One region of the Brevibacillus sp. YAE8 genome, then DNA from elsewhere that is predicted to be linked to it. Evidence: riboswitches for the same ligand, from Rfam matches in the RefSeq annotation. Region 1 holds a riboswitch; each other region holds the start of a gene.
The links. A riboswitch is a leader RNA that binds a small molecule or an ion and turns the genes downstream of it on or off. The one in region 1 is predicted to bind cyclic di-GMP.
Positions count from the first base shown of each region.

Region 2: another riboswitch for cyclic di-GMP. It lies ahead of AC27IT_RS09330 (GNAT family N-acetyltransferase); the one in region 1 lies ahead of AC27IT_RS04460 (methyl-accepting chemotaxis protein).
Region 3: another riboswitch for cyclic di-GMP. It lies ahead of ggt (gamma-glutamyltransferase); the one in region 1 lies ahead of AC27IT_RS04460 (methyl-accepting chemotaxis protein).

Region 1 covers NZ_BAAIYG010000002.1:331,018-338,510, forward strand. The annotation lists gene ilvB (biosynthetic-type acetolactate synthase large subunit) at 1-572, opposite strand, end outside; gene sat (sulfate adenylyltransferase) at 1,178-2,329, opposite strand; gene AC27IT_RS04430 (phosphoadenylyl-sulfate reductase) at 2,353-3,054, opposite strand; gene AC27IT_RS04435 (hypothetical protein) at 3,213-3,443, opposite strand; gene rplT (50S ribosomal protein L20) at 3,717-4,076, opposite strand; gene rpmI (50S ribosomal protein L35) at 4,168-4,365, opposite strand; gene infC (translation initiation factor IF-3) at 4,396-4,899, opposite strand; gene moaA (GTP 3',8-cyclase MoaA) at 5,162-6,175, opposite strand; cyclic di-GMP riboswitch class II at 6,474-6,557, shown strand; gene AC27IT_RS04460 (methyl-accepting chemotaxis protein) at 6,694-7,493, shown strand, end outside.
Region 2 covers NZ_BAAIYG010000004.1:297,196-304,688, reverse strand. The annotation lists gene AC27IT_RS09340 (sensor domain-containing diguanylate cyclase) at 1-590, opposite strand, end outside; gene AC27IT_RS09335 (methyl-accepting chemotaxis protein) at 810-2,273, opposite strand; gene AC27IT_RS09330 (GNAT family N-acetyltransferase) at 2,275-2,823, opposite strand; cyclic di-GMP riboswitch class I at 2,985-3,068, opposite strand; gene AC27IT_RS09325 (hypothetical protein) at 3,352-3,534, shown strand; gene AC27IT_RS09320 (TrmB family transcriptional regulator) at 3,668-4,477, shown strand; gene AC27IT_RS09315 (AzlC family ABC transporter permease) at 4,603-5,277, shown strand; gene AC27IT_RS09310 (AzlD domain-containing protein) at 5,268-5,600, shown strand; gene AC27IT_RS09305 (DNA alkylation repair protein) at 5,657-6,364, shown strand; gene AC27IT_RS09300 (amino acid ABC transporter substrate-binding protein) at 6,589-7,365, shown strand; gene AC27IT_RS09295 (amino acid ABC transporter permease) at 7,489-7,493, shown strand, end outside.
Region 3 covers NZ_BAAIYG010000014.1:16,589-24,081, reverse strand. The annotation lists gene AC27IT_RS16475 (methyl-accepting chemotaxis protein) at 1-1,931, opposite strand, end outside; gene ggt (gamma-glutamyltransferase) at 2,051-3,769, opposite strand; cyclic di-GMP riboswitch class I at 3,954-4,042, opposite strand; gene AC27IT_RS16465 (SET domain-containing protein) at 4,265-4,882, shown strand; gene AC27IT_RS16460 (glutamine--tRNA ligase/YqeY domain fusion protein) at 4,967-6,634, shown strand; gene AC27IT_RS16455 (APC family permease) at 6,782-7,493, shown strand, end outside.

The sequences.
Region 1 (7,493 bases):
GTGAACGGCGCCTTCGCGTTGGCCACATCTTTTGGAATGTCGATGAGGACCGGGCCCGGACGACCTGTAGAAGCGATGTGGAACGCTTCCTTCACGATGCGCGGAAGCTCGCGGACATCGCGGACGAAGTAGCTGTGCTTCGTAATCGGGATGGTGATTCCGGTAATGTTCGCTTCCTGGAACGCGTCGGTTCCGATCAGCGACTGGGCTACGTTTCCGGTGATGCACACCAGCGGAACCGAGTCCATCTGGGCTGTCGCAATTCCGGTTACGAGGTTGGTCGCCCCCGGACCGGAAGTGGCGATGCATACGCCCGGTTTGCCAGTAGCGCGGGCGTATCCGTCTGCTGCGTGGATCGCGCCCTGCTCATGGCGAGTCAGGATGTGCTTGAAGTAGCTCCCGTACAAGGAATCGTAGATCGGGAGCACCGCTCCGCCTGGGTAGCCGAAAATGTATTCGACTTCCTCCAGGATCAGACAGCGCAGAAGCGTTTCTGCTCCTGTCACTTCCTCCCCGAACTGAATCGGTGGAATGCCGTTCTTTTTCTGCAATTCGGCCATTTCAACACTCATTTTCCTCTCCTCCTCCCACTTCTTAAAGCAGCTATAAAAAATACCTATGGACACATAGAAAAACCCTTTCGCCCCGACACGGTTCGGTTTCCATGTCTTTTGGGGCGAAAGGGTTCGCGGTACCACCCAACTTTATCGGCGCCTCGCGGTCAGCCGATCTCAGCCAGTCACAGCAAATGCGGACTGTAACACGCTAACGGGTGTCAATCGGTTTTCCCTACTTTTTGCACGAGGCAAATTTCAGCAAAACAGCTCAGAGGTGAGCAATGCAGCGTACCCTATGCCCGTTCTCAGCAACCAGGGCTCTCTGTAAAAGGGGAGACGCGCACCATCCTCGTCATAGCCTGCTATTATAACAATATTTCTAATATTGTTGTTGTCAGAAAATAAAGTGTTACGTCTGATTATAGCTAGGCACTTTGGGGGTGTCAACGAAAACAAAAAGATTTTACTATACTTTCGTCCGAACGAATGCTCAGTAGAAAATGCCGGAACGGCGCGGTTTTTGCGTGAAAGCGGATACATTTTCTTTCGGCTTGTCCCCTTTCTCGGGAAAGGAAACGGACCGGCAATGCCCGCCCTTCCCTTTTGTTCGTAAACTTGTTTTACAGATTGTCGCGAAGTCCCTCGATCAAAATTTGCGCCACCTCGGGACGGGTAAATTCCGGCGGCGGGGTCTGGCCGCTGCGCAAAAGCGCGCGCACTTTTGTCCCGGACAGCGTCAGATGCTCGCTTGCAGCGTGTGGGCACGTCTTGGCCGTCGCCATTCCTTGGCAGGCTGTGCAATAAAAGCTGTGCTCATAAAACAGCAACTGGATGCCCAGCTCCTCTGGCGCAAATGCAGAGAAGATGTGCTGCGCGTCGTACGTCCCGTAGTAATCGCCCACGCCCGCGTGATCGCGGCCTACGATGAAGTGCGTGCAGCCGTAGTTTTTGCGGACGAGCGCGTGGAATACCGCTTCTCTCGGACCTGCGTAGCGCATCGCCGCCGGGAAGGCCGCGAGCAGCACGCGCTCTTTCGGGTAGTAGTTTTCCAGCAGGGCGAGGTAGCTTTTCATCCGCACTTGCGCGGGGATGTCATCTGACTTGGTTTCCCCCATCAGCGGGTTGAGAAAAAGCCCGTCGACGATTTCCATTGCCGCCTTTTGGATGTATTCGTGCGCCCGGTGGACGGGATTGCGCGTCTGGAAGCCGACGACGCTCTTCCAGCCGTTTTGGGAAAAAAGCTCTCTCGTCTCGCGCGGCGTCAAATAATATTCGGCAAACCGCTCGGGCTGCGGCCGCTTGAGCACATGCACCGGACCGCCCACGTACAGCCCCGGTTTTTCCATCAGCTTTTTCACTCCCGGATGCGCCCGGTCCGCTGTCCGAAACACTTGTCTTGCCTCCCGGGCTTTATCGGGCTGGTAGAGGCTTTGCACCTGGAGTATGGCGTAGTCTTCGCCATCTTCGCCGCGCAGCCATACCGCATCCCCCGGCTCGATGTCCGCGTGCTCGGCCGCATCGACTGCCAGCGTCACGGGCAGCGGCCAAACCGTCCCGTCTGCGAGCCGCATCCGCTCCACGACGGAATGGTAGTCGTCCTCGCAAAGAAAGCCTGTCAGCGGGGAAAAGGCGCCAATGGCGAGGCAGTCTATGTCAGACAACGTCCATTGATCGACCACGATTGCTTTTTTGCCAGCGGCTCTGGTTATCGCTTCCGGCTGACTTTCCAGCCGTTCAATCAGCGTCCCACCGTGTGGCGAGATCGTATGCATAGCGTGTCCTCCCTTTTGTTCCCTTACTTGTGCAGGCCGCATTCGGTCTTGTCAAAGCCGGCCCAGCGGCCCGCGCGCGGGTCCTGCCCTGACTGGACAGGCCGGGTGCAAACACTGCAGCCAATACTTGGATAATTGCGGTCGTGCAAAGGGTTGTAGGGGACATCGTTCGCGTGTATATATGCCCACACCTGGTCCATCGTCCAGTCCGCGAGCGGGTTGAACTTCACCAGCTTGAATTTATCGTCCCATTCCACTTTTTTCGCATTGGCGCGGGTAGGCGCCTGATCGCGGCGAATGCCGGTAATCCAGGCGTCGTAGCCGGACAGCACCCGTGTCAAAGGCTCTACTTTGCGGATTTGGCAGCACAGATTCGGGTCTGTCTCCCACAATTTGTCTCCGTGGCTCTTCTCCTGCTCAGCCAGCGTCATCTGGGGCAGCACCTGGATAAATTTCGTCTGGTACCGCTCCTCCAGCTTGTCGCGCGTCTCGTACGTCTCGGGAAAATGTTTGTTCGTATCGAGATAAAAAACAGGTATCGTCGGGGCCAGTTTGTGCAGCATGTCGATCAGCACGACATCCTCGGCACCGAAGCTTGAGGCGAGGACGAGGTTGCCTGCGAAGTGTTCCACCGCCAGAACAAGCACATCCTGCGGGGATTTGGCTTCCATCCGGTACGCCCACACTTGCAGCTCTTCGTCCGCCATCCTCTGGCGATTGTTCATCAGCGAAACTCCTTTCCTGCTAGGATTCCCCCACCATCATATGTCGGGAGGCAGGAAGTGGCGATTCGTCCTGCTGACAAAACTGCCGCGACGGCACCGAAAGAAACGAAAAGAGCGACCAGACCTGTAGCCGATCGCTCCTCGCGGATTGCTCCCTCTTATTTTTTGTCAGAGTCACTGTTTGCTGCCGGGAAAATAAACGAACTGCCTGTCGGAATCGTGTTGAGATTCGCCTGGTCTACATTTTGTGCCGCCGGTGCTCCTGTGATGAAGACGACGGGTGCTACGTAGGCATCATCCTTTTCTTTGGCGAACGCTCCCGGAACGAACAGCGCCGAACAGACCACCGCAGTTGCACCCATCATTACCATCCACTTTTGTTTTTTCATCTCTACTCTCTCCTATCCAATGTTTTCCTTTGACGCTTTTTATTGTACGGCAGGGAGCCATCCTCTCGACACGGACGGGAGATTGTTTTTTGCTCCAACCTGAGACGGAGCCGCCTCTACGCCCGTTGTCCATTTTCTTTAAAAAAACGATGGCGTTTCGTTGCTGCCCTTGCGCTTTTCGGATGTTCATTCATAGGGGAGAGCCTCTCCGACAAGCAAAAAAAGCCGACCTTCCCCACCAGGAAAGATCGGCTTTGCTTTTTGCGTATGTGCTTACGCGTTCAGTTTGCCTTTTGCAACTGCTGCCAGTTCGTTGAACGCAGCTTTGTCGTTCACAGCCAGGTCAGCCAGCATTTTGCGGTTCACTTCGATGCCAGCCACTTTCAGGCCGTGCATCAGACGGCTGTAGGACAGACCGTTCAGGCGAGCTTGCGCGTTGATACGGGTGATCCACAGTTTGCGGAAGTCGCGTTTCTTTTGACGACGGTCGCGGTATGCATAAAGCAGGGATTTCATTACTTGCGCATTAGCGGATTTAAACAGGCGATGTTTGGAACCGAAGTATCCTTTCGCCAGCTTCAGGATTTTCTTATGACGACGGCGTGTAACAATGCCACCTTTTACTCTTGGCATACTAAACTCCTCCTGGTCTTTCCAGCATGGCGGCCTACTGCTAGGCGCTTAGGGAGCTCATGCTGCGTAATGTGTGTAATGATGCGAAAACTTACAGGTAAGTGAGCATTTGCTCCATGCGTTTTTGATCGCCTTTGGAAACGAGTGCAGCTTTGCGCAGGTGGCGCTTTTGCTTAGTCGTTTTGTTGGCGAACATGTGGTTACCAAATGCGCGGTCGCGCTTCAATTGGCCGCTTCCAGTCTTTTTGAAACGTTTTGCAGCAGCCTTGTTGGTTTTCATTTTAGGCATCTGAAAAGTCCTCCTGTCTAAACTACTATCTTACTTTTCCGCTTTCGGAGCCAGAATCATAATCATGCTGCGGCCCTCGATCTTCGGTTTACGCTCAGGCGTAGCGAGATCTTCACACTGAGCAGCTACACGCTCCATAACGCCAAGCCCGATTTCGGAGTGGGTGATTTCACGTCCACGGAAACGGATCGTACACTTCACCTTGTGGTGATCCTCCAAGAACTTGCGGACGTTGCGAAGCTTGGTTTGAAAATCGTGTTCTTCGATGTTAGAAGAAAAACGCACTTCTTTCAGCTCGATGATCTTCTGGTTTTTCCGTGCTTCTTTCTCCTTTTTCGCCTGCTCGTACTTGAACTTTCCGTAGTCCATGATACGGCATACAGGCGGTTTGGCTGTCGGAGCAACGTTTACCAGATCCAGTTCGGCTTCCTGGGCAATGCGCAACGCTTCCCTGAAGGGTACGACTCCCAATTGGCTCCCGTCAGCGCCGATCAAACGGACTTCACGGGCACGGATCGCTTCGTTGATTAACATTTGATCCTTGCTAATACTTGCCACCTCCGTCAATTTCGAGAAGGAACAAAAATGTGCGAACGCATCTGCGCCCGCACATATCTCACCTAAGCAATTTCATCAGATCCAAGGATCTTTGCATAAGAGTTACCTGTCAACAGTCGTGTCGGACGTCGACCCAGGTGAGAAGCTGGGCGCCTCTGCTTGTTCTCGAAGTATGAAGTGTTTATACACGCAACTTATAATACAAGGTAGAGTTGTCTTTGTCAAGGCTTATCGCTTTTTATCCTCCGATGTGGGACATTTCCACCTTCGGACGCTTTTGCAGCCCCGGCGTTTCGTCCAGCCGTTCTTCCGAATAGCGCTCGTCGCGCTTTTCCCAGATCGCGCGAATCTGCTCCTGGATTTCTTCGTCGCTTCGCCCGCTGCGCAGCGGCTCGCGCAAGTCATAGCCGGCGGAGGCGAACAGGCAGTTGTACATTTTCCCCTCTGCCGACAGCCGCGCCCGCGTACAGGTAGAGCAAAAGGCTTGTGTCACCGACGAGATCAGCCCAATCTCCTGATCGCTCCCCTCGTAGCGGTAGCGCGAAGCGACCTCGCCGAAGTAGTTCGCCTCGACCGGGACGAGCGGCATTTCTGCGTCGATCATCCGGACGATTTCGCTGGAAGGCACGACCTGATCGAGCTTCCAGCCGTTGCTGTTGCCTACGTCCATGAACTCAATGAAGCGCAGCGTATGGCCTTGCTCGCGGAAATAACGGGCCATCGGCAAAATGTCCTGGTCGTTGACACCGCGCTGGACGACCATGTTGATTTTCACCCCGAGTCCCGCTTCCGCCGCCGCGCGAATCCCGTCGAGCACGGCATCCACCGGATAGCCTCTGCCGTTTAACATGCCAAACCGCTCGTTGTCCAGGCTGTCGAGGCTGACGGTGACGCGATCAAGCCCGGCTTCCTTCAAAGCCTGGGCATGGCGGGCGAGCAGCGAGCCATTGGTCGTCATGGCGATATCGTGAACGTCCTCTATTTTTCGAATCATTCGTATTAATTCAGGCAAATCCCTGCGCACGAGCGGTTCTCCGCCCGTAATCCGGATTTTCCGCACGCCGAGCGCTGTGAATATTTGGGTCAAGCGGGTAATTTCTTCAAACGACAGCAGTTTGTGCTGCGGCAAAAATTCAAACTCCGGCCCGAAAATTTCAGCCGGCATACAGTACCGGCAACGAAAATTGCATTTGTCTGTCACGGAAATGCGCAGATCACGGAGAGGACGCTTTCGTGTGTCACGTACTTGCATCTGCTCTAGCACTGGTGGTCACCCTCCTTTTCCTGGCTGAGCCTGGCATGCCACTCTATCTCCTGTTTGTCTCGTATTGATGTCCAACATGCGATTCCGGCTTTTTATTAGCGTACCATATTCCGCCTGCGAACGGCTCCTGTTCCTGCACTTTTCGCTGTTGCAAAAGCGGTCGCAAGCCGATGAAAATCGGAAAAATGACCCGGTGCACGCCAATGTGCAAACCATTTTTTTTGACTATTCCCTTTTGTATAAACATAGGATAATATGACTATATATTATGCTCTATATATTCCTCTTCAATAAGGAAAGCGAAGATCAGCCGTTTGTATGTGGGCACTTGAATGGCTGGGAGCGAGTAGTGCAACCGACCCTATTTTCGTTGTAGGGTCGGTTTATTTTATCCCAGAACAAAGGCCTTGTCCACTGCTCAGAAACGGCAAGCTGCAGCAATGGCAATCGCCCCCTCTTTCTCAATTTTTGAGTAAATCAATAAAATGTAAAATTCGGAGGTCTGCATGCAATTTTTTGCAAAGAAAGCAAAGCCATGGAATGAGTATGTGAAAGCTTCCCACGCAACTGACATTGCCGAAGTGGGCGAACGCGTGAAAGAGCGCCTGTCTTTTTTGGGCGTGGATCAGGATACATTGGCGCACGTCAAAGAGGCTGCTACCACGATTTACCCCTTTAAAGCAGAGATCGTATCCCGGTTTTACCAGTCGATCACTAACGTTCCCCACCTCCAGAAGATCATCCTCGACAACTCCAGCCTGGAGCGGTTGAAAAAAACTTTGGAGGTCTACCTGGAGCAGTTTCTCACAGCAGAAGTCAACCATGAGTACGTGAAAACGAGAATTGTCATCGGGCAAGTTCACAGCCGCATTCATCTGACAGCCGATCATTTTATTTCTGCACACCATCTGCTGATTCAGATCATGACCACGATTTTGATGGAAAAATGGAGCAATCAGCCGCATCAGATGATGAAAATGGTCACCGCTGTGCAAAAATTGGCAGCATTCGATCAGCAACTGATTGTGGAAGTGTATATGGAAGAGACGTTCAAATCGTTTTTGTTCGGCATCTCCGGCATGCTCAACCATATGACCCAGCTCGACACGACGAAGCAGCTTATCTCGGGAATGGACGAGCAGATCGAGGAAAGCCACAGCGTCACCGCAGCAACGGAAGAAATGAGCGCCTCGATTCAGGAAGTCGCCAACCACGCGGTCAAAGTCGCAGAAGGGACAGACGAAGCGGTGCAATCCGCTGAACAGAGCAAACAGATCATCAATGCCGCTCTCGGCGACATCCGCCA
Region 2 (7,493 bases), on a different contig from region 1:
TTCAAAATGTTGTGATCCTGCAAATAGATCGTTCCCCCGACGAATCCGCGATACTGTCCGTCCTTGTCAAAGATCGGTTCGCTCATAAACAGCAGGAGGCGCTTGTACTTTTTGGAAATGTAGGGCGATGAGATGTAAGGCTTTTTCAATGCCAGTGCGTATTGCGCTTCCCTGGTCGTAAGCTTCTGTCCGACAGTGCCGAGCGATGGCGGGGACACACTGCGAACCGTTCCGGTTTCATCTACGACAGTAAGCGAGTTGAAGTAGTTGCCGCTTTTGCGAAGAATCTCCAGATGTTCGATGGCTTCTTGTTGCGTCCGTGAGGGATGGTCGATTAAAACGGTGGCGGAATAGCGCAGGCTGCTGCGCATGGATAGGAACAGGGAGTCGATCATTTGGCTCATTTTGCTTGCGCTCGAATAGTTTAGAGTGAGAGTCGTATCAATCAGCGACTTCTTTTTCGATTGATACGAGGCTACGAGAAGAATCGTCAGCGTCAACAGAATGGACAAGGAAACAAGACCCGTCAAAAGGGTAGTCAAACCAATCTTTTTCCCCTGGCTCGTTGGAAAACGATGAAAAACAGGCATATGGCTTAGGCCTCTCTTTGCGTTGGATCGATTCACGATGGAAGAGAACTGTAAAAATTCCATGTGTATTATAAGCGATACAGGCGGGACATGCTATGTAGAAAAATGAATTTTATAAAAAAATCTCGCCGATTCCACAATTATCCAGACATGCACGCAAAAAAACTGCCCTCTACAAAAGAGAGGGCAGTTGCATAAAAATCCAGCCAGCTTTGCTGCTTACGTATTCAAACCGCGAATTTGTTGCTCGATCTTTTCGAAGCCGCCGGATACTTTGACGATTTCCTCTTTTTGCTCGGAGACGAGCACGAGGACTTCTTCGAGGCTTTCCTTGTTTTTGTCGGTGATGTCTGCGTTGACCTCGACTTTGGCGTTGACTTCCTGAATCATGCTGTGGACGTGGACGATGAACTCTTGCAGATTTTTCGTTTTCTCGGCGAAGTTGTGCATGTAGTTGTCCACGTTCGTAAACATTTCCTGAACCTCCATGATCCCTTCGCTGTTTTTCTCAAACGACAGTTGGGACTCGGAGATCATGTCGGAGACGAGCTTCATTTTTTCGCGAATCGTCATCAACAAGGTAGAGATTGATTCGGAGGACAGCTTGGAAGATTCGGCCAGCTTGCGCACCTCGTCCGCTACGACGGCAAAGCCGCGACCATGCTCGCCTGCACGGGAAGCCTCGATGGTCGCATTGAGCGCCAGCAGGTTGGTCTGTGCCGAAATTTCCGAAATCGTTTGGATGATTTTTTCAATGGATTCCGTTTCTTTGTTCAGCTCTTGGATCAGCTTGTTCGTGCCTTGAATGTCCTTGATAAAGCGCTCGAAGTCGTTGCCGATGTTGCTGATGCGCTTGCCGCTTTCATTGGTCGCTTCTTTGGTCGATTCTACGTATTCGTGCATTTCGGTCACGGAGCGGGTCATGTCCTCTACCTGGAGGTTGGTCGTGCCCATCTCGCGGCGCAACTCGTTGGTGTTGTCGGTCTGGATCGAGAAGGAGCGCATGATCTCCTGAAGGGCAGCCACTGTCTCCACCGCGCGGACGTTGACGCCATCTGTAACCTTGTTCAAATTCTCCTGATATTCCTGGACGGAGTTGAGCGATTCGTTGATCTGGTCCAAAATGCGCTGCAGCGACTCTTTGGAGGCGATCGCTTGCTGCTTTTGCTCCTCGCTTTCCCGCTGCAGCTTGTTGTTGAAAACTGCGTGCATCATGCTTGTCGCCGATACGAAGCAGAAGGCCAGCAAGTAGTACATCAAATGAACAGGATCGGACGTGTAGAAAATCGCTTCGCCGTTCGTCAGGAAATAGTAGGTGACGATCCCCATGGCTGCGATGATGGTCAAGATGTTAATCAGTTTGTCCTGATAAATGCCCATGACCGCGACGAAGAACATGATCGTCATGATGTTGACCAGCCAAGGATCGAGTCCCACGATGACGAACATGAAAATGCCGATGACAGCGAAGTTGAAAAACTTCATGAAGGGAGCCATCTTGTCCCGCCAGGCTGGCCGGTTGGAAAGGTAGGCAAAAGGTGCGAGCACCCCGTACAAAATCCCCAGCACGGTTAAAACGAAGGAGAACGGAACCCCCATGATGAGGTTCACGATCTGGACGATGGTAATGATGCTCGCAAAAACAATGACCACCCAGTTATTTCTTCTTTGTAAGAGTTCCATGTCAGCTAACCTCAACTTTTATTTGTTTGCAAAGCTCTTGATACCAGGCAAATTCGGGCTTGTCCTTGTTCAAATAGGCTTCTTGCAGGTGGAAGACGGTCGGAATGGCATTCGCCCCTTTGTAGAAGACCATCTCTTTCACTTGCGTCGCTCTGACGTTGTATTTACGGTTAATCAACTGAAAAAAAGCCGGATCTGCCAAACCGACTGCATGCGTATATCCGTGTTTTTCTGCATAATCGATCATGAGGGCAACTCCCCATCGTCCCAGCTTTCCGCGGAACTTGGGCAAGACAGCGAAACTGTCCACTTCGACAACTTTCATATCGCTCGTCAAAACATCCTGAAACAAATTTTGCAGATAAGCAGAAGATTTTTCATGTGGTGTAAATTCAAAAGTCCCGCCTGGTTCGTCCTCATCCGACAACAAAAGATAGACGTCGGAACCATCTTTGGCGTATTCCATCTCGAAGCCCATTGAGGTCCAGACACTTTCCTTGATTTGATGGAAAAGAGCCAAAGATTGTGCTGAATCAACCAGTTTGTACATAATACTTCACTCCATTTTTCTCTCTCTTTGTTTTTTCATGTACAAGTCTAGTGTTGATCGATAAAATGGCGCCTCCTTTCTTCCATGTGAGCATAAAAAAGGCCATTCCCCATGCGGAAACAGCCCAAAGTCACCATCATCTTCCTGCTATGCTCATGATGTATGGCAACCCGGCTGTCATGGTCAAAGACTTTAGACCCGTGGTTTTGCGTCGCCACCTTTCGATGACTTTGCCTTTGTCATTCATTTGCGAAAAATGTATAGAAGTGTCGAATTATGCAAAATATAATCCAAGAGAAACAATCTTGTCAAGTTTTGGTAGGGTAAAGTAACCGATTGTTCATAAATAGTCGGCTCCAAATTGGTAGTTTGGACAGAGAAAGATGCGAGGAAAAACAGAGAAAAGATAGGAACATAGTCAGGTTGTGCCGGGACTTTTGCCAATGGCCGACTCAGCTACTTTCGCCTGATGCGTAACAAAAATTTACCATCCGTCCGATAACTAGAAAGAACAGGAGGGATGCGAAAATGAGTCAGGCCAAAACGATTGAGTTTCACTTTTCCGGTGGCGAGCTGGTTAAGATCGAGACAACCGAGCCGGAAGAAATCATCCAAATGGTCGCCAACCAAAAGGATGGGTGGCTGCAATACGATGACATCGTGATTAATGTAAGAAACGTTTCTTACATTAAAGTGCGCGATCTCGCTTAGGCTGCTTGCTTGCCAAAAAGGCCCTCGTTCACGGAGGGTTTTTTTTATTTTCGCTTGTGCCGGGAAAAGCACATTGACAAAGGAACGAACCTGAACCTATAGTGAGTATAAAACTAACTACTAAGAGGTCGGGATGGAAGACATATACAAGGAATTGCAAAAGCTCGGATTTTCCCAGTACGAGTGCAAGGCTTACATCAGTCTGCTCAAGCACTCTCCGATCACCGGATACGAAATCAGCAAACGCTCTGGCGTGCCGCGCTCCATGATTTACGAAGTCGTGGGCAAGCTCGTTGACAAAGGGGCTGTTTACACCGTGCCTTCCGAGCCTGTCACGTATGCGCCGCTGCCAGCAAGAGAGCTGGTCCGCAGGCTGCGCGGGCAGTTCGAAGCGTCCTTCGACTATTTGGAAAAAAACTTGTCGGCCTTAGAGTCCGAGCAAGAGATCGACGTCATTCGGCGAATTAGCGGTGACGAGCTGGTGCTCATGGAAATGAGGCAAATGATCGAGCAGGCTGGCGAGGAAGTGTGGCTGTCGATCTGGGAGCCTCAGGTGCCTTTTATCCAGGAGGCGGTGGACAGACGAACCGAAGAAGGGATTTCCGTCTTTACCGTTTTGTTTGGACAGCAAGAGACGCGCGTAGGGACGACGTATCACCATGACTATATGGCGCCTGATGTGGCCGAGGAACGGATGGGCGGGCATCTTACAATCGTCGCGCGTGATCTGGAGGAAGTGCTGATCGCCAACTTCACGCCAAATACGGCTGCCTGGGCGGTCAAGACGAAGGATCCGGCGCTCGTTCTGGTCGCTGTCGAGTACATTCGCCACGATATTATGTTTGCGGAAGTGACAAAGGTGCTCGGCCCGGATAAGGTCGAAGCGCTCTGGCGCAGCAAGCCGGACTTGTACCAGGTGGTCACCGGGAAGAGATTCAAGTAAGCGGAGCGAAGCAGGAGGCAAGCGCGCAAGCCGGAGTGAAATAAAGAGAGAGTGAGGGAGAAGCAGTGGGGCGAGAACAACTGCAAGTAGAAGCATTGTCGAACGCGGGTGAGCAGGGAAGCTTCATGCAGGGGGTCAAGGATTGCATTCCAACCTTGCTCGGGTATTTGAGCATCGGGTTTGCGGCAGGTGTGCTGGAAAAGACCGCTGGGCTGAGCATCATGGAAATTGCCTTGATGAGCATTTTGCTGTACGCAGGCTCGGCGCAGTTTATTGCTGCGGGCATGATTGCCGCAGGAAGCTCGGCGATGGGAATTATCATTACGATTTTGTTTGTGAATTTGCGGCATATTTTGCTAAGCGCGGCTCTGTCGCCCTACTTCCGCCATCTGACGGCGTTTCGGAACATGCTCGTCGGTTCGCTTCTGACAGACGAGACGTTCGGGGTTGCGATCAACGAGGCGGCGAAGCGCAAGCAGATCGACGAAAAATGGATGCACGGTTTGAATGTGACGGCTTACCTGAACTGGATTGCGGCCAATTTGGCGGGAGCCTATTTCGGACAGTGGATCGCCAATCCCGAGCAGTTGGGCCTTGATTTCGCTCTGCCGGCGATGTTTATCGGCTTGCTGGTGCTGGCGATGATGAGCCGCAAGCAAATCCGGCTCGATATCGTCGTCGCCATCAGCGCAGTCGTCATTGCTGTAGGCGTGTCTGTCTTGTATCCGGGCAACCTTGGCGTCATCGTAGCTACGCTGTGCGCATCGACAATCGGGATGGTGATCGAAAGATGGAAGTGAGATGGGATATCTTCCTCATTATTGTAGGCAGTGCGCTGGTCACGTTTTTGCCGCGGGTGCTGCCCTTGATGGTGCTGTCGCGCATGGAGCTTCCCGCGTGGGGCGTCCGCTGGCTGCATTACGTGCCGATCGCGGTCATGGCTGCACTGGTCGGGCAGGAGCTGTTTTTGCAGGAGGGAAAGTTGTCGCTACTAGCCAATGTCGAGCTATTGGCGGCGATTCCGACGTTTCTGGTTGCGATCGTGACCCGCAGCCTGCTGGGCACGGTTGTCGTCGGGATGGTTTCGATCATGATCTTGCGCTACCTTTTCCCGCTCTTGTAGCAGGGAGAAAGCAGCCGGAAAATGGGTAAACTAGGAAAAAAGGGAGGCGGACGCGAATGACCGTGGAAGAAGTCATGCAACAGTTGGAAGCGTTGGGCACGGAGCAGACGAAGAAGACGTTCATGCGCCATGGCGCCAGGGAGCCGTTTTTTGGCGTGCGAATCGGCGACATGAAAAAGCTGGTGAAGGCAGTCAAGCGCGATCAAAAGCTGGTGCAAGCGTTGTACGAGACGGGCAATCACGACGCGATGTATTTGGCGGGCCTGGCGATCGACCCGCAGACGGTGACGAAGGAACAACTGCAAAGCTGGGTCAGGCAGGCGTACTGGTACATGCTGGCCGAGTACACGGTTGCGGGTGTTGCCGCCGAAAGCTCGTTCGCCCTGGAGCTGGCACGGGAGTGGATCGAAGCGGAGGAGGAGATGATTGCAGCTTGCGGCTGGAGCACGTACGCCAACTACTTGTCGATCACGCCTGACGAGCAGCTCGACCTGGCGGAAATCAGCGCCTTGCTTGCGCGGGTGAAGCAGACGATCCATCAGGAAAGAAACCGGGTACGCTATGTCATGAACCAGTTTGTCATCGCGGTTGGCGCGTCTGTCACGGAACTGCATGCGGAAGCGGTGCAGACAGCGGAAGCGATCGGAAAAGTCCAGGTGGATGTAGGCCAGACGGCGTGCAAGGTCCCGTTGGCGACGGAGTCTATCAAAAAAATCGAAGAGCGCGGCAAGATCGGCCAAAAAAGAAAGACGTGCATCTGCTGATCGGCTGCAGGACGAAAGCGCCTGCAAGCCCGTCTCGCGCGCGAACAGGCAAAACGCTGGGGAATCCGGCGTTTTTTGTTTAGGAATGCTTTTCCTGTGCGCTTTTCTTTGCTAAAGTCTCGACTCTTTTTGGATGATGTGCTATCATGATACCTTGTTAACGTATTACCACTTTATCAGAGTAAAAACAAATAGAGACTAGCCGAACTAGGGGGAGAATCACGATGAAAAAATTTGCTTTGCTGTCACTGCTTTTCGGAGCTGTCTTTTCACTGGTAGTGGGCTGCTCCAGCGAGAAAACAGGCGCTGACGCCAATAAACTGATTATCGGAATCGACGACAAATTTGCGCCAATGGGCTTCCGCGATGAGAAAAACGAGCTGGTCGGCTTCGATATCGACTACGCTCGCGCCGCTGGCGAAAAGATGGGCAAGCAGGTCGAGTTTCAGCCTATCGACTGGGGTTCCAAAGAATCTGAATTGAACAGCGGCCGGATTGATCTGATCTGGAACGGATACACGATTACGGATGAGCGCAAACAAAAAGTGCTGTTCACGAAACCGTACTTGAAAAACGCGCAGGTCGTCGTGACGCTGGCCAATTCCGATATGACGAAGCTCGCGGATTTGTCTGGCAAAGTTGTCGGGCTGCAAAAGCTGTCCTCTGCCGCTGACGCTCTGAATGCAAGCGAGCTGAAAAACCAGGTGAAGACGATCACGGAGTTCCCGGACAACGTACTGGCTTTGAGCGACCTGAAAATCGGCCGCGTCGATGCCGTGGTCATCGACCAGGTCGTGGCGGATTACTACATGACCAAAGATCAGGGAACGTTCAAATTGTTGGACGAATCGTTGTCTCCTGAAGAGTACGGCGTAGGGGTGAAAAAAGGCAACGAAGCGCTGCTGAACGAGCTGCAAAAGGCGCTCGACGCGCTCAATCAGGATGGAACCGCCGCGAAAATCTCGGAAAAATGGTTTGGCGAGGATCGCGTATTGAAATAATGAAAGAAACGATGGCTTCGCCAGGAAGATGGGCGAAGCCACGCTTATGTCACGACGAAAAAACAAGGTCAGGCTCCTGCCAGGAAAGCCAAAGCCTGCCTAATCCACATAGGAGCATGAAATATGAG
Region 3 (7,493 bases), on a different contig from region 1:
GCAGCAGAAGAGTTCACTTCCTCCATGGCGGCCAGTTGTTCTTCAGTGGCGGCTGACACGCTCTGGGTTCCGTCTGCCGAGCTTTCAGCGACCTGTTCAATGACGCTGACCAATTCGACGACCTTCTCGGTTCCGGCAGACATTTGTTCGGAATATAGCTTCACTTCCTGGATTTGGCTCGCTACTTGTGCGACTGCATCCTGAATCTGCTCAAACGATTTTCCGGCGTTGTTTACGACCGTCAAGCCGAGCGCGACTTCCTTGGTGCCTTGCTCCATCGACAGCACAGCCTGATTGGATTCCAGTTGAATGGTGGTAATCAGCTCTTTAATCTGCTGCGCCGATTGGGCGGACTGCTCGGCCAATTTGCGTACTTCGTCTGCCACCACCGCGAAACCGCGGCCTTGCTCGCCCGCTCTGGCGGCTTCGATGGCGGCGTTTAGCGCGAGCAGGTTCGTTTGCTCCGCGATCGCCGTGATGACCTGCACGATTTGCCCGATTTCCTGCGAGCTGTTTCCCAGCCGTTTGACGATATCCGCAATGTTGCTGACCGTATTTTCAATGGACTGCATCTGGCTGATGACGACCTGCAGCGCCTCGTTGCCTTCCACGGCGATCCGGGAAGCGCTCATGGCCGATTCGTCCGCGTACTGGGCATTCGCCGCTACTTGCTGCGCCCCTTGTGACACCCCTTGCATGGCGTGCACGCTGTCTTCTACGCTCCTCACCTGTTTTTCCGCGCCGTAGGCCACTTCCTGAATCGTAATCGCAATTTGTTCCGTCGCCTTGCTGGTATGTTCCGCATTCACCGACAGCTCTTCTGCGGAAGAGGCGAGATCGGTAGCTGTGTCGTTGACCTGTTGAATGATCGTGCGCAAGTTGTGCACCATTGTGTTTACCGACTGGGATAGCTGTCCGACCTCATCCTGCGAGCGGATTCGCAGAGGCTGCACGGTGAGTTCGCCTTCGGAAATGCGGTTCGCCACAGAGGCCACATCTACAATCGGACGGGTGATCTGGCGCGAGATCGCATACGCGATGGCGATGACTACAGCAACTACGCCAAAAACGATCAGCATGACGTTGTTGCTGACGGAAGAAACGGCGGCCGTGATAGATTCGACCGGAATGTGCAAGTAAAGGCCAAAGTTCGTTTTCGAAATCGGCGAGTATGTGACGACGTATTCCTTGCCTTGGTCGGAGTAGCTGTAGGAGCCTTTCTCGGCTTTGTCCGCTTGCAAAATGTCGACCAAAGGCTGGGGCAGAGCCGATTCCGCAAGCGGCTTTCCGATCAGCTCCTGGTTGGGGTGGTATTGAATCTGGTGCTTGTTGTCCACCAGAATCGGGTAACCGTCGCTGCCGACGTTCAGATTGGCCAGAAACGTCGCGGCGAACTCGTCCACGTTGACAAGCCCGGTCAGGACGCCGAGCGCCTCCTTGTTTTTGCCGGTGACGGGAGCAGCGACGATGATCGAACGGTTGCCCGTTGTTTTGGCGACCAGGACATCGGAGTAGCTCGGTTTGCCCTGCATGCCGTCCTTGAAAAATTGCCGCTCGCCAAGGTCGATCCCGACGCTTTTCGGGAACGTATCGGCGGATACTTTTCCGTCGCTGCCGATAAACGTATTGCCGTCGTACAGCTTCATTTCTTCGGTAAACTTGCGGATGAACTCGTTTTTCGCCGCCGCGTCAGCCGATTGAATATCAGAGGTGCGGGCCAACACCTGAATTTCGGTCATGCGCCGGTCCAAATATTGATCCATCGCCATCGCGGTACTGGAGGTCAGGTCGACATACGACGCTTTTTGCTTGTCGATCAGGATGGATGAAAAGCTGTTCGTAATAAACAGCGAAACGACGGCCAGAGGAATGACTGCAACGGTGAGAAACCAGAGAATCATTTTGTTCCTCAGCTTTTTGAACAAAAACATAGGCTTTTCCACTCCTAAATTCGTGCTTGGCAATTTCTTTCTGTCTTGCGTAGAACGCTGCCTGCCCGAAAGAAATGCACAGTCAGACTGCCGAGAAGACTCAGCAGCCTGACGAGCGATTAATATCCCATTGCCGCGCCTTCCCCGCGAGGGTCAGCGCCGCCAAACTTCACATTCGTTTGCGGATCAATCAAGATCGCGCCGGACTGGCCCATCGCATCGGTGTAGGCTGCTTCCAGCTTTTCGACCGGATGGCCGCGCTTCACCAGCTCGTCCAGAACGTCCTGCGGAATCCGGCTTTCGACTTTCAGGTTGTTGGAGGCAGAGCCCCAGTTGCGGCCGTGCAGCCATCTTGGCGCTTCAATCGCGTCCTGCACGCTGAAGCCGAAGTCGACGATGCGCGTGACGAGCGCCGCCTGCGTTTGCGGCTGGCCTTCGCCGCCTTGTGTTCCGTAGAGCAGGTAAGGCTTGTCTCCTTTAAAGAGCATCGCCGGGTTGATCGTGTGGAAGGTGCGTTTGCCCGGTTCCAGGTGATTGATGTGTTTCGGGTCCAGAGAGAAGTAGCTGCCGCGGTTTTGCAACAGGACGCCCGTGTCTTTCGCGACGATGCCGGAGCCCCAGTCAAAGTAGTGGCTCTGGATGATCGACACGGCATTGCCGTCCTTGTCCACGACGCCAAACCACGTAGTATCGCCTTTTGGATCGAGCGGCTCGACCGCTTTTGCCGCTTGCTTCATGTCAATGCGCGCTGCCAGTTCTTTTCCGTGCTGCTTGGACAACAGCTCGTCCACAGGAATATCCACGAATGCCGGGTCAGTCAGCCATTTGTCACGGTCGGCAAAAGCTTGTTTGGTCGCTTCGACGATCGTGTGGTAGTAATCCGGCGTACCTTCGCCCATGCTCTTGAGGTCAAAGTTGTTCAGCACGTTCAAAATCGAGAGCGAGGCCATGCCCTGGGAGTTGGGCGGCACGTTGTACGCCTTGTAGCCGCGATAGTCTACCGTAATCGGCTCCGCCCAGGTGGAGGTATGCTTCTCGAAGTCTTTCAGCGTGAGCAGCCCGCCGTTTTTTTGCAGGTCGGCGACGATTTTTTGCGCGACTACGCCTTTGTAAAATCCGTCGGCGCCTTTTTGGGCAATGATTCGCAACGTTTTGGCAAGGTCCTTTTGCTTGAGAATTTCGCCTGCGGCATACGGCTCTCCGTTCGGCTTCAGGAACGTTTTGCGGAAGCCCTCGAAGCGCTGGAGATTTTTCAGCTCGTTGTCAGTCGGGTCTGTTGCGTACTTGGTCCAGTAAACCTGGTTGGGCGAGACGGGATAGCCGTTTTCGGCGTACCCGATCGCAGGCTCCAGCAGCTTGTGCCAAGGCAGCTTGCTGTTGCCCATGCTTTTGTGCGCGTAGTTGTAGGCTTCCCACCAGCCGGAAACAACGCCGGGAACCGTGTTGGCAGACTCATAGCCGCGGGAAGGAATTTTGTCGTAGCCTTTGCTTTTGTAGTATTCGATGGTTGCCTTTTCGCCAGCTCGTCCGCTGCCGTTCAATGCTTTCAGCTCTTTTGTTTTGGCGTTGTAAATGAGCCAGAAGTTATCCCCGCCAATGGTCGTGTAGTGCGGATAGACGACGGCGAGGGTAGAGGCGGCGGTAATCGCGGCGTCTACTGCGTTTCCGCCGTCTTCCAACGTTTTCAGGGCTGCGGCTGTAGCCAGATAGTGAGGTGTTGTGACCATGGCATTTGGCGACATTGATGTTGGACGATTGGCAGCTTGGACCGGAGCGAATGTTGTCAGGCCGATAGCGGCGGTCAATGCGACGGCAGAAAGTTTTTTCCAAAGTGACATCTCATGAAGCCTCCTTGTATTTTGGTGAAAAGGTTCAACAATCCGACAGCTTTTCGCAGCCTCACCTCCTTGACCGGGACAGACAGAAAATTCCTCATACCTACAAAAATGGACAAAAACAGACAATGAGTGCGCAAAAAAAGACCAATGATATAGGATCATTGGTCTTGTCCTACATCAATATTTCGGTAGCTGGCTGGCATGCCCGCTCGTGCGGAGGTAGCCCCTCTAGCTTTGCGTCGCCGGATTTCCCCGGGTTTGCCGTTTCGATATCAATGAAAAATTAATGCAAATGTTGCAGGTAAAATTTCCTAAACCTGTTTGTCAATAATATAGACGATTTGTCGATTGGGGTAAATAAGGAAATTTCTTTTTATCTAGAAAAAAGGAAGCATCAGGGAAATACGCGTTTTTCACCGACATTCACACACCTCTGTTGGCCGAACTGCTTATGATGATAAAAAGGCACATTTGCCAAGGAGTGAAACAACGACCATGATGCATCCCGATACAGAGCTTCGCTATATCAACGACGAGATCGGGTACGGTGTGTTTGCGACAAAGCTCATTCCCAAAGGCACGATTGTCTGGGTCCAGGATGATCTCGATCAGGTATTAGACCCGGCATTTGTGGAAAAACTGGATCCATTAAGAAAACAGGACGTGCAAAAATATTCGTTCAAAAATCAGTTCGGCAAATACATCTTGTGCTGGGATAAGGCCCGGTTTGTCAACCACAGCTTCCATGCGACCTGTGTGGCGACGATGTACGATCTGGAACTGGCGGCGCGGGACATTTTGCCGGGCGAGGAACTGACCGATGATTACGGAACGCTGAACCTGGATGAACCGTTTGACTGCTTGCCGGAGCCGGGCACGAGCCGTTCAAGGGTGATGCCTGACGACTTGCTGCGCTACTATCGCCAATGGGATGAGATCGCAGCCGCCGCCTTCGAGCGGTTCAATCAGGTTGAACAGCCGCTGCTCCACCTGGTAAGACCTAAGCATTTGCAAACCATTCGCGGCATTACCGAACAGCGGCGGTCGCTCGACTCGATCATTTCGCTGTACTGCCAGCCGCAATCGCGATGGTCAAAAGAGCAGGAGTGGTAGACGCAGCGGGCCGGACAACGGCCCGATTTTGTTGAACTCTGGGAAGAGAATCAGTATTATGGAATGTAAAGGTGAAGTGAAAGGTTGATTTCATTGGAAAACAAGGTAGCGTCATCCAATTTTATCCGCAATATCGTGATTGACGACCTGCAAGCAGGCAAGGTCAAGGAAGTCATTACCCGCTTTCCGCCGGAGCCGAACGGGTATCTTCATATTGGACATGCAAAAGCCATCTGCCTGAATTTTGAACTGGCAAGCGAATTTAATGGCAAGGCTCACCTCCGTTTTGACGATACCAATCCGGTGAAAGAAGACACTGAGTACGTGGAAGCGATCAAAACAGACGTCAAATGGCTTGGCTTTGAATGGGACGGGCTGTTTTTTGCATCGGATTACTTTGAAGAGATGTACAAGCGTGCGGTGCTGTTGATTCAAAAAGGCAAAGCCTACGTGGACGATCTGTCTGCCGAAGAGATGCGCAAGCTGCGCGGAACGTTGACGGAGCCGGGCGTAGACAGTCCGTACCGCAACCGTTCTGTGGAGGAAAACCTCGACCTGTTCGAGCGCATGCGCAACGGAGAGTTCAAGGACGGGGAAAAAGTGCTGCGTGCCAAAATCGACATGTCCTCCCCGAACATCAACATGCGCGATCCGGTTTTGTACCGCATTTCCCATACGACCCACCACAACACGGGAGACAAATGGTGCATTTACCCGATGTACGACTACGCGCACCCGCTGGAGGATGCGATTGAAGGCGTGACCCACTCGCTCTGCTCGCTCGAATTCGAAGACCATCGTCCGCTGTACGACTGGGTCATCAGCGAGTGCGAGATGGAGCACGTTCCGCGCCAGTACGAGTTTGCCCGCTTGAACCTGACCAACACGGTCATGAGCAAGCGCAAGCTGAAACAGCTCGTAGACGAAAACGTCGTCGATGGCTGGGACGATCCGCGCATGCCGACCATTGCAGGCTTCCGCCGTCGCGGCTTTACGCCGGAAGCGATTCGCACGTTTGCCCGTGAAGTCGGGGTAGCGCGCAGCAATAGTACAGTCGACGCGAAAATGCTGGAGCATTTCATCCGCGAGGACTTGAAGCTGAAAGCACCGCGCACGATGGCTGTTTTGAATCCGCTGAAAGTCGTCATCACGAACTATCCGGAAGGCCAGGTCGAGATGCTCGAAGCGGAAATCAACCCGGAAAATCCGGAGATGGGCAATCGTCAAATTCCGTTCTCCCGCGAAATCTACATCGAGCAGGACGACTTCATGGAAAACCCGCCAAGCAAGTATTTCCGCCTGTTCCCGGGAAATGAAGTCCGTCTCAAGCACGCCTACTTCATCAAATGCAACGACGTGGTGAAGGACGCGGATGGCAATGTCATCGAGCTGCACTGCACCTACGACCCGGAGACGAAGAGCGGAAGCGGGTTTACAGGACGCAAGGTAAAAGGGACCATCCACTGGGTAGATGCGAGCCAGGCAGTACCTGCCGAGTTCCGTTTGTACGAGCCGCTGATTCTCGACGATGAGGACACGGAAGGAAGCTTCCTGGACAACATCAACCCGAACTCGCTGGAAGTGTTGAACGGATTCGTCGAGCCGAACATGAAAGACACGAAGGCGCAGGACAAATACCAGTTTTTCCGCCACGGATACTTCAACGTCGATCCGAAGCATACGACGCCGGACAAGCTGGTCTTTAACCGGATCGTTTCGCTGAAAAGCTCGTTCGAACTGCCAAAAGCGTAGTACAGGCGCAGGCTGTGACAAACACAAAAACGCTGTTGCGGCATGGGAAAACCGTGTGCAACAGCGTTTTTTCATCAGGCAAGGCGTGGAACTTTTCTCATTCGCGTGTATAATTATTCGTGTTGCACCAGAGAAGGAGGACAGGCAGTGAATGGGGGAGCAGAGCTTACACGCAGCTTGAAGCTGTGGCATATCGTCGTAATTGGCCTGGGGTACATGGCTCCGATGGCCGTCTTTGACACTTTTGGCATTGTGGCCGAGGAAACCGGTGGACACGTTCCTGCTGCCTACGCAGTGACGCTGCTCGCCATCCTGTTTACCGCCGCGAGCTACGGGAAAATGGTCCGCGCGTTCCCGTCGGCAGGGACCGCGTACACGTACACGCAGCAAACGATCCATCCGTATGCGGGATTTTTGGTCGGATGGGCGTCGCTGCTCGATTATTTGTTTTTGCCCATGATTAACGCCCTGCTAACAGGGGTGTATTTATCGTCCGTCTTCCCCGAGGTGCCGACCAGGTGGTGGATTATCGGATTTATCGCACTGATTACATTATTGAATGTGTTCCGGGTCACCGTGACGGCTTCCGTCAACTCGTTTCTCGTGCTGTTTCAAATCGCCTTTGTCATTTTGTTCGCGGGGTTGTCCATTCGCAGTCTGGTTCAGGGAGAGGGGCTTGGGCACGTATTCAACATCCAGCCGTTCTTCTCGCCCGATCTGTCCGTAGTCGCGTTACTGTCGGGCGCCTCGATTCTTTGCTTTTCCTTTTTGGGCTTCGATGCCGTGACCACGCTGACCGAGGAAACGGTCGAGGCCAAAAAGACGATTCCCCGGGGGATTTTGCTGGTCGCGCTGGCAG